One region of the Massilia sp. TWR1-2-2 genome, then DNA from elsewhere that is predicted to be linked to it. Evidence: predicted binding sites of a transcription regulator. Region 1 holds the regulator's gene; each other region holds the start of a gene.
What was found. The regulator sigma-54, encoded in region 1, starts transcription at its own class of promoters, with help from an activator protein. The targets are predictions, from matches to a motif close to TGGCANGNAANCTGCTTT.
Positions count from the first base shown of each region.

Region 2: a site for sigma-54 is predicted at 1,182-1,199, ahead of ACP7DD_RS12195 (pilin). Genes of this name have one in related genera too.
Region 3: a site for sigma-54 is predicted at 1,880-1,897, ahead of ACP7DD_RS20730 (urease accessory protein UreD). Genes of this name have one in related genera too.
Region 4: a site for sigma-54 is predicted at 1,451-1,468, ahead of ACP7DD_RS06715 (PEP-CTERM sorting domain-containing protein). Genes of this name have one in related genera too.

Region 1 covers NZ_JAFCWM010000015.1:74,071-77,739, reverse strand. The annotation lists gene lptA (lipopolysaccharide transport periplasmic protein LptA) at 1-5, shown strand, start outside; gene lptB (LPS export ABC transporter ATP-binding protein) at 5-757, shown strand; gene ACP7DD_RS15755 (RNA polymerase factor sigma-54) at 760-2,241, shown strand; gene hpf (ribosome hibernation-promoting factor, HPF/YfiA family) at 2,309-2,662, shown strand; gene ACP7DD_RS15745 (enoyl-CoA hydratase/isomerase family protein) at 2,781-3,669, shown strand, end outside.
Region 2 covers NZ_JAFCWM010000011.1:40,840-44,508, reverse strand. The annotation lists gene ACP7DD_RS12200 (pilin) at 378-851, shown strand; gene ACP7DD_RS12195 (pilin) at 1,253-1,726, shown strand; gene ACP7DD_RS12190 (hypothetical protein) at 1,989-2,288, opposite strand; gene moaC (cyclic pyranopterin monophosphate synthase MoaC) at 2,433-2,921, opposite strand; gene ACP7DD_RS12180 (M48 family metalloprotease) at 3,121-3,669, shown strand, end outside.
Region 3 covers NZ_JAFCWM010000026.1:3,951-7,619, forward strand. The annotation lists gene ACP7DD_RS20720 (diguanylate cyclase) at 1-120, shown strand, start outside; gene ACP7DD_RS20725 (SulP family inorganic anion transporter) at 126-1,754, shown strand; gene ACP7DD_RS20730 (urease accessory protein UreD) at 1,908-2,741, shown strand; gene ureA (urease subunit gamma) at 2,754-3,056, shown strand; gene ACP7DD_RS20740 (urease subunit beta) at 3,064-3,372, shown strand; gene ureC (urease subunit alpha) at 3,369-3,669, shown strand, end outside.
Region 4 covers NZ_JAFCWM010000005.1:144,043-147,711, reverse strand. The annotation lists gene ACP7DD_RS06720 (MFS transporter) at 1-468, shown strand, start outside; gene ACP7DD_RS06715 (PEP-CTERM sorting domain-containing protein) at 742-1,416, opposite strand; cyclic di-GMP riboswitch class I at 1,915-2,001, shown strand; gene ACP7DD_RS06710 (S8 family serine peptidase) at 2,124-3,669, shown strand, end outside.

The DNA of each region.
Region 1 (3,669 bases):
AATAATGGAACAAAGCTGCGGCAGTACCCTGATCGTACGCGGCCTGCAAAAGAGCTACGGCAAGCGCCTGGTGGTGCGCGACGTCTCGCTGCAGGTCGAGTGCGGCGAAGTGGTCGGACTGCTCGGACCCAACGGCGCCGGCAAGACTACCTCGTTCTACATGATCGTCGGCCTGGTGCCGTCGGACGCCGGCTCGATCGACATCAGCGGCGTCGACATCTCGAGCATGCCGATTCACCGCCGCGCCTCGCTCGGCCTGTCGTACCTGCCGCAGGAAGCGTCGGTGTTTCGCAAGCTGACGGTGGAAGACAATATCCGCGCGGTGCTCGAACTGCAGAAGGTCGATGGCAAGGCGCTGACCAAGGCGCAGATCAACCAGCGCCTCGACACGCTGCTGGCCGACCTGCAGATCGAGAAGCTGCGCGAGAACCAGGCGCTGTCGCTGTCGGGCGGCGAACGGCGCCGGGTCGAGATCGCGCGCGCGCTCGCCACCAATCCGCGCTTCGTGCTGCTCGACGAGCCGTTCGCCGGCGTCGACCCGATCGCGGTCATCGAGATCCAGCGCATCGTGCGCTTCCTCAAGGAGCGCGGCATCGGCGTGCTGATCACCGACCACAACGTGCGCGAGACGCTCGGCATCTGCGACCGCGCCTACATCATCAACCAGGGCGCGGTGCTTGCGTCGGGCCGCCCCGACGACATCATTGCAGACGAATCGGTGCGGCGCGTCTACCTCGGTGAACACTTCCGGATGTAGCGATGAAACAGTCACTCCAGCTACGGACCTCGCAACACCTGGCGCTCACGCCGCAACTGCAGCAGTCGATACGCCTGCTGCAGTTGTCCACGCTTGAACTGCACCAGGAACTCGAGCATCTGCTGTCGGACAATCCGCTGCTCGAGCGGCTCGACGACCCGCTGGACAACTCGGTGCGGCTGCTCGCCGACGGCGCCATCGGCTCGAGCGCCGCGCCCGGTGAAGCTGCGCCCGAGCCAGGCGCGCAGGATGCGCCGCCGGCCGATGCGCCAGCGGCGGAAGGCGAGGGCGGCGACGTCGACAGCGCGCCGGCCGAAAGCGGCGCCGACAGCGACGACTGGGGCGAGTCCGCCCGCAACAAGGCGCCCGACGACGAGGACTCGCGCCCGCAGCTCGAAGCGTCCGCGGTGACCCTGCGCGACCACCTGATGGAGCAGATGCGCCTGGCCGTGCTGGAAGTGCGCGACCGCGCGCTGGTCGAACTGATGGTCGACGCGCTCGACGACAACGGCTACCTGACCGAGTCGCTCGAAGAGATCTTCGAGCGCATGCCGCCCGAACTCGAACTCGATCTCGATGAACTGAAGACGGCGCTGTCGCTGCTGCAAAGTTTTGATCCGGTCGGCGTCGGCGCGCGCAACGCGTCCGAATGCCTGGCGCTGCAGATCCGCCGCATGCCGGGCGTACCGATGGTCACGCGGCGCATGGCGCTGAAGATTGTCACGGACCACCTGACGTGGTTTGCCCAGCGCGAATTCAACAAGCTGAAAAAATCGCTCGACTGCGACGACGAGGACCTGCGTGAGGCGCAGTGCGTGATTCGCCAGTGCAATCCTCACCCGGGCGCCGCGTTCGGTTCAGGTGCGTCAGACTACGTGGTGCCGGACGTCATCGTGCGCAAATCCAAGAGCGGCTGGACGGTGACATTGAACCACGACGTGATGCCGCGGCTGCGCGTCAACAGCATGTACGCCAACTTGCTCAAGCAGGGCAAGGGCGAAGGGCAGATGGGCGCGCAGTTGCAGGAAGCCAAGTGGTTGATCAAGAATATGCGCCAGCGCTTCGATACGATCCTGCGCGTGGCGCAAGCTATTGTTGAGCGCCAACGCAATTTCTTTTCCCACGGCGCAGTTGCCATGCGCCCCCTTGTGCTGCGTGAAATTGCTGATACACTGGGTTTACACGAGAGTACTATTTCTCGGGTCACAACTCAGAAATACATGCTGACACCGCATGGAATGTTTGAGTTGAAATATTTTTTTGGTAGCCACGTCGCCACTGAAGCAGGAGGAGAAGCATCCTCGACGGCGATACGGGCACTCATCGTGCAACTGACAGGAGCAGAAGACCCTAAAAACCCACTATCAGACAGTAAGATTGCAGACATGCTGGGGGAACAGGGAATGGTCATTGCGCGGCGCACAGTCGCCAAGTACCGCGAAGCGCTGAAGATCCCACCTGTAACTCTCAGGAAAAGTCTGTAAAGTTTTTACGATGTTCCTCTGCGCTTATGACGCATGAACAGGAAGCGACATCATCAAAGGAGTGTGTATGAATCTCACAATCAGTGGACATCATCTTGAAGTGACACCAGCCATCCGCGATTACGTACAAACCAAACTGGAGCGAGTGAAGCGACATTTCGATCAAGTCATCGACATTGCCGTGATCCTCACAGTTGACAATCTTACTGAAAAAGAAAAGCGGCAAAAAGCCGAAGTCAATCTGCGGTTGCCGGGCAAGACGGTCAATGTCGCCAGCATGTCGCACGACCTGTACGCGGCGATCGACACACTGATCGACAAGCTCGATCGCCAGGTCATGAAGTACAAATCCCAGCTGCAGGAACATGGCCACAAGGCCATCAAGCACCTGCCTGAGGAAGAGATCATCGCCGCTGCGTAAGCCGGCCGATCGAGCAAGCGAGGGCGCCTTCACGGCGCCCTTTTCAATTCGATTTCACCCTGCACGGATGAGGTGCTGGCGTGCGCTAGAATGCAGCTTTAACATCGACAAGCACACCATGACCGACTTCGTCAAAACCCATGTTGCCAACGGCACCGGCGTCATCACGCTCGACCGTCCCCGTTCGCTCAATTCGCTGTCGCTCGACATGGTGCGCGCGCTGACCGACGCGCTGCTGGCCTGGCGCGACGATCCGCAGGTCGACGCTGTCGTGCTTCGCAGCACCTCCGAAAAAGCCTTGTGCGCCGGCGGCGACATCCGTTTCTTCTACGACGTCGGCAGCGCGCCGACCACCGGCGGCAGCGCTTCGCTGGAAGACTTTTTCACCGAGGAATATCGCCTCAACCATTTGATCTATCACTACCCGAAACCGTACGTCGCGTTGATGGACGGCGTCGTCATGGGCGGCGGCCTCGGCATCGCTGAAGCGGGTCCGCGCGGCCTGCGCGTGGTTACCGACGGCACCAAGATGGCGATGCCCGAAGTAAACATCGGCTTGTTCCCGGATGTCGGCGGCAGCTATTTCCTGTCGCGCGCACCGGGCAGGCTGGGCTACTACCTTGGGCTGACCGGCTTGACCATCCGCGCCGCAGACGCGCTGTACGCGGGCCTGGCCGACACCTTCGTGCCGCAGGCGCAGATGCCGGCGCTGGCGCAGTTGATTGAATCGACGCCTGGCGCGCAGCTGCGCGAAGCGCTGGTCGCCTTCGCCGCGCCGTTCGCCGCCGGCGCCGCCATGCTGGAAACCGAGCGCACCACCATCGACCGCCACTTCGGCGCGCCAGGCGTGCAGGCGATCATGGATTCGCTGGCGTCCGACCCGGGCGAGTTTGCGCAAAAGACGCTGGCGGCGATGGGCAAGCGTTCGCCACTGCTGATGCGCGTCACGTTCGAGCTGTTGCGCCGCGGCGCGACGATGGAACTGGCCGGCTGCCTGCGCCTCGAGC
Region 2 (3,669 bases), on a different contig from region 1:
CTTTCATTGAGCGAACGCCCCACTCAGTCGGGCCGTTCGAACTAGCGGTGAACGGCGGAGTCAAACCGACCTGACCGCCGTCGGGAGCTGCGCGGCCGAGCGAGGTCGAACAGTTAATCGTTCGGGTCGCGAGCCTGTCGCGGCCTCCCCGTGCCGGGCGCGCGGACGTGTCAAGGTAGGGGCGATCGCGTCAGAAATTGACAGATTTTTTCGGCGGCCTGACAGAATTTGTCAGAGGGCAGACAAAAAATGTCGATCCAATTAATGTTAAATAACGTCACTGCAACGAAAACGCGTATTTTCAGCTGGCACGGATGTTGCTCTAAATAAACTCAGAAGCATTGAACGTATTAACCCCCTACACTAGGAGCAGCAAAATGAAATCGATGAAAATGGTTAAGAAGGCACAAGCTGGTTTCACCCTGATCGAACTGATGATCGTTGTTGCTATTATCGGTATCCTCGCTGCTGTGGCAATTCCTGCGTACCAGGACTATGTCGCCAAGTCGAAATTTGCCGCTGCGCTGGCTGAAGTAGCCCCTGCCAAAACGGGCTTCGAAGTTGCGCTGAACGACGGCCTGACCCCGGTCATCCCGGCAGCCGGCACCGCGCCGGCAGCAACCGAAGCCGCAGTCGGCGTACAAGCTGCAAACGCCAATACCACGATCGTCGTCACCACCTCCACCACGGCTGGCGTTGTCACCGCGACCATCGTCGGCGGCTCGGCTCAAGTCAAGGACAAGACCATCACCCTGAGCCGTAACGCCACCGACGGCAAGTGGACCTGCGCCACCACGGTAGTCCAGAAACTCGTTGGCCCGGCTACCGTCTGCACGGGCGCAGCGACGTAATTTAGCGGCGCGCAGGCGCCGGCTGAACGAAAACCCCGGCTTGCGGCGACGCAAGCCGGGGTTCTTAATTTAGCGATGGCCCCACTCAGTTGGGCCTTTCGAAATAGCGGTGAACGGCATTCAATAAGACTCATCGCCGTTGAGAGGATGCGCGCGGCCGAGGGAGTTCAAACAGGTAATCGCGCAGGTCGCCAGTCTGTCGCGGCCTCGGCGTCAGAAAGTGACAAGCTTTTGCCGGCGGTCTGACAAAATTTGTCAGCGGGCGGACAAAACATGTCGATCAATTGACGGTTAATAGCGTCACTACAACGAAAACGTATATTTCCAAGCTGGCACGTCTGTTGCTATACATAAACTCAGAAGCATTCAACGTGTTAACCCCCTACACTAGGAGCAACAAAATGAAATCGATGAAAATGGTTAAGAAGGCACAAGCTGGTTTCACCCTGATCGAACTGATGATCGTTGTGGCTATTATCGGTATCCTGGCTGCCGTGGCAATTCCTGCGTACCAGGACTATGTCGCCAAATCGAAATTTGCCGCTGCGCTGGCTGAAGTAGCCCCTGCCAAGACGGGTTTCGAAGTCGCACTGAACGACGGTCTGACCCCGGTCATTCCGGCAGCCGGCACCGCGCCAGCAGCAACCGAGGCCGCAGTCGGCGTACAAGCTGCAAACGCCAACACCACGATCGTCGTCACCACCTCCACCACGGCTGGCGTTGTCACCGCGACCATCGTCGGCGGCTCGGCTCAAGTCAAGGGCAAGACCATCACCCTGAGCCGTAACGCCACCGACGGCAAGTGGACCTGCGCCACCACGGTAGTCCAGAAACTCGTCGGCCCAGCCAGCGTCTGCACCGGAGCAGCGACATAATGTAGCGTTATGCGGCATCCGGCGCCGCCCTTACCAAAATCCCTGCTGGCGGCGACGCCAGCGGGGATTTTGTCATTCAGGCCCGGCGATCCAACGACCTTCTGACGATCGGCGATCAGCGCCTCGTAGGTCATGTTCTGCAGCAGGGTGTGGTGGGACGAATCGAGGTTGACGAACTGAACGCCGTAGCTGAACATCTCGAGCCGGTCCGACAACCGCTCGATGCAGGAAGCCAGCATCGGCAGCAAGTCAGTGTCCTAGGCTATTTACCTTCGATGGTGGCCGGCTGATCCGACGGCGCATTGTCTTGCATCGCCGACTTATTCTTCGCTTTGTGCTTGTGGTGGCGTGCGCTGTGAGGCTTTTTGGCATGTTGATGCTCGTTCGTGGTTGCGGCGGCGGACGACTGCGTGCGCGCCGCGAGGTCCTGAGCATGGCGCTCGATTTCAGCGATCTTTGCCGGATCGGTACTTTCTGTGACGGCGGATTGGGGGGCGGATTGCGCCAGCGCCAGGCCGGCGGCGCCCATTGCTGCTGCGAACAGCCATGCACTTGTTTTCATCATGACCTCACTTTCGAAAGATTGGTGCGACCTCACGATGTCCGAGCGGATAGCTCAGACTGCGTGGTGCGTTGATGTTCAGATCAGTTAGCGTCGCAGAAGTTCGGTTGATCAAAAACGCGCCTTCTCGGCATCGTTGCGGCCTTACACTGCCGCCAACCAATCTCCGCTTTTGCCGCCGTGCTTTTCCAGCACCCGCACATTGGTCATCACCATGCCCCGATCGACCGCCTTGCACATGTCGTAAATGGTCAGCAGGCCGATCTGCACGGCAGTCAGCGCTTCCATTTCCACGCCAGTTTTGCCAAACGTCTCCACCTGCGCGCGGCAGTGCACGCTGCTGGCTGGCTGGTCGACGTCGAAATCCACCGTCACCCGCGTCAGCGCCAGCGGGTGGCACAGCGGAATCAGGTCGCTGGTGCGCTTGGCGCCCATGATGGCGGCGATGCGGGCGATGCCGAGCACGTCGCCTTTCTTGGCATTGCCGGACACGATCAGCGTCAGCGTGTCCGGCTTCATGCGGATGGTGCCGGCGGCCACGGCGACGCGCTGGGTGTCGGCCTTGGCGCCGACGTCGACCATGTGGGCCTGGCCGGCGCTGTCGAAGTGGGTCAGATTGGTGTCATTGGTCATGGAGGCTTCAGTCGGTTGAGGTAACAAATGTTTCGGTGCGCGCGGGGCGCGGTGCCAGCGCCGCGGTTGCAGGTATGATAGCACCGTGAAATCGAAAATCGATCCTGCCGTCGGGCTTCCGGCGCCCCGCGCGCGTCGCCTGCTGGCGGCCGCCTGCCTGTCTGCGTTTGCCGCGCTGGCCATCGCGCCGCCGTCCGGCATGGCTCAGCTCAGGCCGAACAACAACATCCTGCCGACCCTCGGCGACAGCGCCCGCGGCGACCTGTCGCCCGTCATCGAGCGCAAGCTCGGCGAAGAGATCATGCGCGACGTGCGGCGCGACCACGATTTCCTCGACGACGACGCCATCCTCGAATACCTGAACAATTTCGGCAGCGCGCTGGTCGCCGCCTATCCCGGCGCACGCGGCGAAACCGGCGCCGACTTCTATTTCTTCGCGGTGCGCGACCCGATGCTCAACGCGTTCGCGCTGCCAGGCGGCTTCATCGCGGCCCACACCGGCCTGCTGCTGGCGGCGCAGAACGAGTCGGAACTGGCGTCGGTGATGTCGCACGAAATCGGCCACGTCACCCAGCGCCACATCGCCCGCATGATCGGCCAGCAGAAGCAGGATGCGCTGATGCCGCTGGCGGCGTTGATTCTCGCGGCGCTGGCGTCGAAGGCGGGACCGGACGCGGCGGTCGGCGTGATGATGGGCGGCCAGGGCCTGCAGATCCAGCGCCAGCTCAATTTCAGCCGCGACGCCGAA
Region 3 (3,669 bases), on a different contig from region 1:
CTCGCGGTGGCGCAACTCAATGACCAGGAAAGCGCCGACTCGCTGATGCTGCGGGTGAACGCGGCACTGGCGCGCGCCAAGCGCGCCGGACGCAACTGCGTGGAACTGGCGATGCGGTGAGCGGCATGCTGGGCTGGTTGAGGCAGTACCGGCGCGGCCTGCTCGCCGGCGACATCAGCGCCGGCATCGTCGTGGCGATGATGATGATCCCGCAGGCGATGGCGTACGCCATGGTGGCCGGCCTGCCGCCGGTCTTCGGCCTGTACGCCAGCATCCTGCCGCCGCTGCTGTACGCGCTGTTCGGCTCGAGCATGGCGCAGTCGGTCGGGCCGATGGCGATCATCTCGCTGATGACGGCGGCCGCGCTGGCGCCGCTGGCGGCGGCCGGCTCCGGCCTCTACATCGTGCTGGCCGCGCAGCTGGCGCTGTTGTCGGGCGTCGTGCTGCTCGTGTGCGGCCTGCTGCGTATCGGCTTTCTAGCCAATTTCTTCTCGCGTCCCGTCATGAGCGGCTTTACCATCGGCTCGGCCCTGGTGATCGCGTACGGCCAACTTCCTGCGCTGACCGGTGCCGACCTGCCCGCGCTGCACCCGCCAAGCGCGCTGCTCGGCATCGGCTCGCTGCTGCTGTTGCTGGCCGCGCGCAGCTGGCTGGCGCCATTGCTGCGTCGCCTCGGCATGCGTCCCGCCGCCGCCGATGTTGGCGCGCGCCTGGCGCCGATGGCAGTGGTGATCGGCGCCACTGTGCTGGTCGCCTCGCTCGGCCTCGACGTACGCACCACCGGCGCGGTGCCCACCGGCTTGCCGAGCCTGAACCTGGCGCTGTCGCACGCCCACTGGCGTTCCTTGCTGCAGCCGGCGCTGCTGATCGGCTTCATGATCTTCTTGATCAGCATGTCCGCGGCCCAGGCGCTCGCCCTGAAGCGCCAGGAAAAAGTACACAGCAACATGGAGCTGATCGGCCTGGGCGCAGCCAACATCGGCAGCGCGCTGACGGGCGGCTTTCCGGTCACCGGCAGCATGTCGCGCTCCGCTGTCAATTTCGCCGCCGGCGCCAACACGCCGCTGGCCAGCATCATCACCGCGCTGCTGCTCGCGCTCGCGCTGATCGCACCCACCGGCTGGCTGGCGCTGATCCCGCTGCCGGCGCTGGCCGCCACCATCATCGTCGCCGTCCTCACCATGCTCGAACTGTCGACGCTGCGCGTGGCGATGCGCTACGACCGCGGCGACGCGCTCGCGCTGGTGGCCACAGCCGCCGGCGTGCTGGCGTTGGGCGTGGAGGCGGGCGTCGTCATCGGCGTGGTGCTGTCGATGGGCACCCTGATCTGGCGCGCCAGCCGCCCCCACATCGCGGTGTTGGGCCGCATCGCCGGCACCGAACACTTTCGCAATATCGAGCGCTACCCGGCAGGCACCGCACCCGACGTCCTCATGCTGCGCATCGACGCCGGTCTTTTCTTCGGCAACGTCGAAGCCGTCAACTCCCGCGTCGAGGACGAACTGGCGCAGCGGCCGTCCACGCGGCACCTGGTGCTGGTGCTGTCGGCCGTGAATGCGATCGACACGTCCGCGCTGTTTGGCCTGGCCGAACTTAATCAGATGCTGCGCGGGCGCGGCATCGGATTACACCTGGCCGAGGTCAAAGGCCCGGTGATGGACCGCCTGAAGGCGAGCGACCTGCTGTCGACCCTCAACGGCAAGGTGTACTTAAGTACCGTCATGGCCTGGGACGAGCTGACCGGAAAAGCGTGACTTCGTGACGCTGACACCAGCACTTCAGTGCACCGCCACGGTGCGCGCGGCAGTGCATGGCCGCACTCCAGGAACTTGGTAGCTGGGGGTTCGCTCATCGCTGCGCCAGGCCGGTGCGGGCCGCTTGGCACGCATCCTGCTAACCCTTGGGTCATGCCAGACTGCCCACGCTCCGACCATCCCACCACCGCCTGGCGCGCCAGCTTGCTGCTGCGCTTCGCCAACGATGCCGGCGTCACCCGCCTGATCGAACGCGCGCACAGCGGACCGCTGCGCGTGCAAAAGCCGTTGTATCCGGAAGGCTCGCGCATCTGCCACGCCATCGTCATCCATCCGCCCGGCGGCGTGGTCGGCGGCGATTGCCTCGAACTCGCTGCCGACGCCGGCGCCGGCAGTCACGCCTTCCTCACCACGCCGGTCGCGTCGAAGTGGTATCGCGCCAACGGCCGCGTGTCGCGCCAGGACGTGCGCATTCGCGCCTGCGCCGGCGTCGCCTTCGAGTGGATGCCGCAGGAGACCATATTTTTCGACGACGCGAACGTGGTGCTCGATCACGATGTCCAACTGGAGGAAGGCGCGCGCTACATCGGCGGCGAGATCCTGTGCTTCGGTCGGCGCGCATCGGGTGAGTCGTTCCGCCGCGGCGTGATCCGCCAGCGCACCCAGGTTCGCAGCGCCGGTAAGCTGGTGTGGTGGGAGCAGGGCGCGATCGACGCCGGCGGCATCAACAGCCGTTTCGGGCTGCACGGCGCCTCGGTCTGCGCAACCCTCATCGCCGTCGGCCCGCCGATGCCCGCGCCCCTGTTGGCCAGCATGCGCGCCATCGACCCGGCTCTGGCGCTTAGCCAGGTCAAGTCGGTGTGCGTGGCGCGCTACCTGGGCGACGACAGCGAAGCGGCGCGCGGCGCCATTTTCAAAGTATGGCAGGCGCTGCGTCCGCACCTGCTTGGCTGCGATGCGCCGCTGCCGCGCATCTGGAACACATAAAAGGACTGGCATATGGACCTGACTCCACCCGAAAAAGACAAGCTGCTGATCTTTACCGCGGGCCTGCTGGCCGAACGGCGCCTGGCGCGCGGCCTCAAACTCAATTATCCCGAAGCGGTGGCTCTCATCAGCGCCGCCATCCTTGAGGGCGCGCGCGACGTCAAGACGGTCGCCCAGCTGATGTCCGAGGGCGCCACGATCCTGACGCGCGGCGATGTCATGGACGGCATCGCCGAAATGATCCCCGACATCCAGGTCGAGGCCACCTTCCCGGATGGCAGCAAGCTCGTTACCGTCCACAACCCGATTCCCTGAGGGCGCCATGATCCCCGGCCAATACCTGCTTGAATCCGACGACATCGAGATCAACGTCGGCCGCCGCACGGTCACGCTGGTGGTGGCCAACAACGGCGACCGGCCGATCCAGGTCGGCTCGCACTTCCATTTTTTCGAGGTCAACACGGCCCTGCTGTTCGACCGCGCCGATGCGCGCGGCATGCGCCTCAATATCGCCGCCGGCACCGCGGTGCGCTTCGAGCCGGGCCAGCAGCGCACCGTCGAACTGGTCGACCTGGCCGGCGCGCGCCACGTCTACGGCTTCAATGGCCTGGTGATGGGGGCGCTCGAATGACTACCATCACACGCCAGGCCTACGCCGAAATGTACGGACCCACCACGGGCGAGCGCATCCGTCTTGCCGACACCGACCTGTTCATCGAGATCGAACAGGACTTCGCTCTATATGGCGAGGAGGTCAAGTTCGGCGGCGGCAAAGTGATCCGCGACGGCATGGGCCAGTCGCAGCGCAGTCATGCCGACGTGATGGACACCGTCATCACGAATGCCGTCATCGTCGACCACTGGGGCATCGTCAAGGCCGACATCGGCATCAAGAACGGCTTGATCGCCGCCATCGGCCGCGCCGGCA
Region 4 (3,669 bases), on a different contig from region 1:
CCGCTGATCGTCATTTACCTGATGGCCGACATCGGCAGCATCGCCGGCGGCGGCTTGTCTTCCTGGCTGATCGTGCGCGGCATGCGCGCCATCCCGGCGCGGCTGGTGACGATGCTGCTGTGCGGCCTGTGCATCGCGCCGATCATGTTCGTGTCGTCGGCCAAGGGGCTGTGGATGGCGGTGGCTTACATCTCGGTGGCGATTGCCGCGCACCAGGCGTGGACCGCCAACATCTGGAGCCTGGCGATGGATATGGCGCCAAAGAACGCGGTGGCGTCGATGTTCGGCATCGGCGGCACCTGTTCGGCCATCGGCGGCATGTTCATGACGCAGATCGTCGGCTTCGTGCTGACCCGCAGCGACAACAACTACACGCTGTTGTTTACGATGATCCCGGCCACCTACTTCATCGCGCTGGTCTGGATCTGGCTGATGCACCCGCGGGCGGCAAAGCCGGCCAGCGCGTGAACGATCGTAGCGATCATGAGACCGTCTTCACTGCTGCGCATCGAGCGGCTCGATGCGCTGATCGCCGAGCTGTCGGTACGCGGCCTGCGCGCGCGGCGGACGGTGCGCCACGGCCATGCGCGATCCGCTGGTGGCCGCCCTGTTCGGCGGGGCGCGGCAGTAGTGAAACCGGCGCGAGGGCAGCGTGCTATCCGCGGCCTGGCAAGATGAGGCAAAAAAAAACCTGGCTGAACGTGATAGCGTCCAGCCAGGGTCGCGGAGAGCGTAGCGTGGTTAGGTACGGCGGCGACGCGTCAGCGCAGCGCCCAGCAGGCCGAGGCCGAGCAAGGCGAGGGTGCCTGGCTCAGGCACGTCGCCCTGGGGATTGATGACGCCATTGTCCAGAATGCCGCGAACGTCGTAGCTGATGCCGTCACCCTGAACTTTTACCGCCGACAGGAAGCCACCACGGCCACCGTTTTCGAGCGGGGTCAGCTGGTTGAACGATGCGGCGGACAAGCCAGCGCCGGTGATCCGGTAGATTGAATTCGCGCCCTGCGCGAGATTGCCCGGATTGTTAGTATTGAACGAGAAATTCAGGTCGAAATTCCCGCTAGGGCCGTTCACCTGGCAACAGTTACTGCCGTAGGCGATACTGTTCGCAGCCGGCGCGTCGATGTTCAGGAACGTCAGAGTTGGCGTGTTCAGGACGTTGAAATACCACTGGCTCACGTACGATGAGGTCCCTGCCAGCGCGGCACTGACGGTCATGGTCAGCTTGACCATTCCAACTCCGTCATCTTCAAACAGCGCGGTTGCCCACACGGTTGAAGCTGGCGTGGTCGGCGTCAGCGTGCCGTTGAAAAAACCGGCGTCCGAATAGTTAATCTTGACTTGACCTGCCATGGCGCTCGAGTGTGCGAAGGCGGCACCGATAATCATGGCAAGAAGGCTCTGTTTCAGTTTCATTATAGTTCCCCGTTTTTAGTTTGGTGACAATCAGTAAGCATTTTTCGTGCCAAAAAAAAATAGACCGATAAATCAGGCACTTGCTTTTGCTCGATAAACATGTCCGGCAGTTACTGTAAATATTATCGACACCGATAGGAAATGTAATGTTTCATTGATAACAATTCAGGCAAGAATTTGGTTTGTTAATTCGGTGCGGTAGAAACGCGGAAATTAGTAACAATTTGTAAGTCGATTCTGTAACGGCTATCAAAAAGACGTCGACCCATCCGTGTAATCGTAGCCAATTATTAATTTTCTTTACTGAGCAGAAGCGGTAGATAGCTTTAAGCGGAGCGGTTCCACAGATAACATTCTTGCTATACACGTTTGTAGAATGACAAAAGATGATGACGCGAACGTAATATTAATCTTTATCAAGAGAAGCTATTAAATGTGCGCGGAAACAAATATTTTTATTGCCGTACGGAATTTGTTCAATTATGATTTAGCTTGAAATCTGAAACAGGGCATACCACGCGAAAGCGTGGGACGCAAAGTCAACGGTCTAAAGGGCATACGCCCCATGACGGCAGGACTGCCAGACAAGAAGGTGGGCTGAGAGGCTCACCGGGCGTTACTTTCGAGCGTCGGATAATGTCCCGACGGCGGATGCTCGCCGGTCGTCGCAGTCTTGTTTTAGAAACTTTTAAAACAGGACACCTCATATGCAACTCATCTATCCGCAACAGAAGCTGATCGTTTCGCTGGTCGCCGCCACCCTCGCCACCCTCGCTTTTCCTGCTTTCGCCGCGCCGCCGTCCGCCGCTGGTCAGTCTGAATATGCCCGCGGCCGCATCCTGGTCGAAGCCCGCCCGGGCCTGTCCAACGATGACCTCGACACGATCCTGAAAGTCCACGGCGGCAAGCGCCGCAAGCTCGGCCAGAGCAATGTCCACATCGTCGACCTGCCGGGCAATGCGTCGGAGACGGCCGTCATCGAGCGCCTGCGCCACAATCCGCACCTGAAATTTGCCGAGCTCGACAAGCGAGTGGCAGTCACGATGAGCACGAACGACCCGTACGCCGGCAGCGCATGGCATCTGAGCAAAATCGGTGCGGACACCGCCTGGGATGTGTCCCAAGGCGCCGGCGTGACGGTGGCGATCCTCGACTCGGGCGTCGACACGACCCACCCGGACCTGGCGCCGAACCTGGTGGCCGGCTTCAATGTCTACGATAACAATACCGATGTCGCCGACGTCTGCGGCCACGGCACGGCAGTAGCCGGCACCGCCGCTGCCGCCACCAACAACGGCGTCGGCGTCGCCGGCATGGCCGGCAGCGCAAAGATCATGCCGATCCGCATTGCCTTCTTCGATGCGTCCGTCGGCAAGTGCTACGCCTATTACAGTACCGCCGCCAGCGGCCTGACCTACGCCGCCGACCACGGCGCCCGGGTGGCCAACATCTCCTACGGCAGCCTGACCGAAAGCGCCGCCGTGGCCAGCGCCGCCGACTACCTGAAATCGAAGGGCGGCCTGGTGTTCGTTTCGGCCGGTAACACCGGCACCGATCAAGCCGCCTCCGTGACGAACTCGATGATCGTAGTCTCGGCCACCGATGGGTCCGATGCCAAGGCCGGCTTCTCCAGCTTCGGCGCCTTTGTCCACTTGTCGGCGCCGGGCACCGGCATCTGGACCACCTCGCGCGGCGGTGCCTACCAGGCCTGGAGCGGCACCTCGTTTTCGAGCCCGCTCGCTGCCGGCGTTGCCGCCGTCATGATGGCCGCCAATCCGTCGCTCGACGGCGCCAAGATCGAGCAACTACTGTACTCGACGTCGGTCGACCTCGGCGCAGCCGGCCGTGATCCCTTGTTCGGTTTCGGCCGCGTCGATGCCGGCGCCGCCGTGCGCGCCGCCGCCGCCATGGTGGTGGTGGCCGATACTCAGGCGCCATCGGTAGCGATCAACGCACCGCTTGGCAGCAGCTCGGTGTCCGGCCTGGTCGCCGTCCAGGCCAACGCGCTCGACAATGTCGGCGTGGCGCGGGTCGACCTGACGGTCAACGGCACCACGGTCGCCAGCAACGCCAGCGCGCCTTACGACTTCAGCTGGAATTCGGCCGGCGTGGCAAACGGCATGGCCAACCTGGTGGCAGTGGCGTATGACGCCGCCGGCAACAAGGGCCAGTCGGCCACGGTCGCCGTCAACGTCGCCAACGCCGTCGCGCCGGTAGTGGCCGATACGGTCGCGCCGGCGGTAACGATCAACA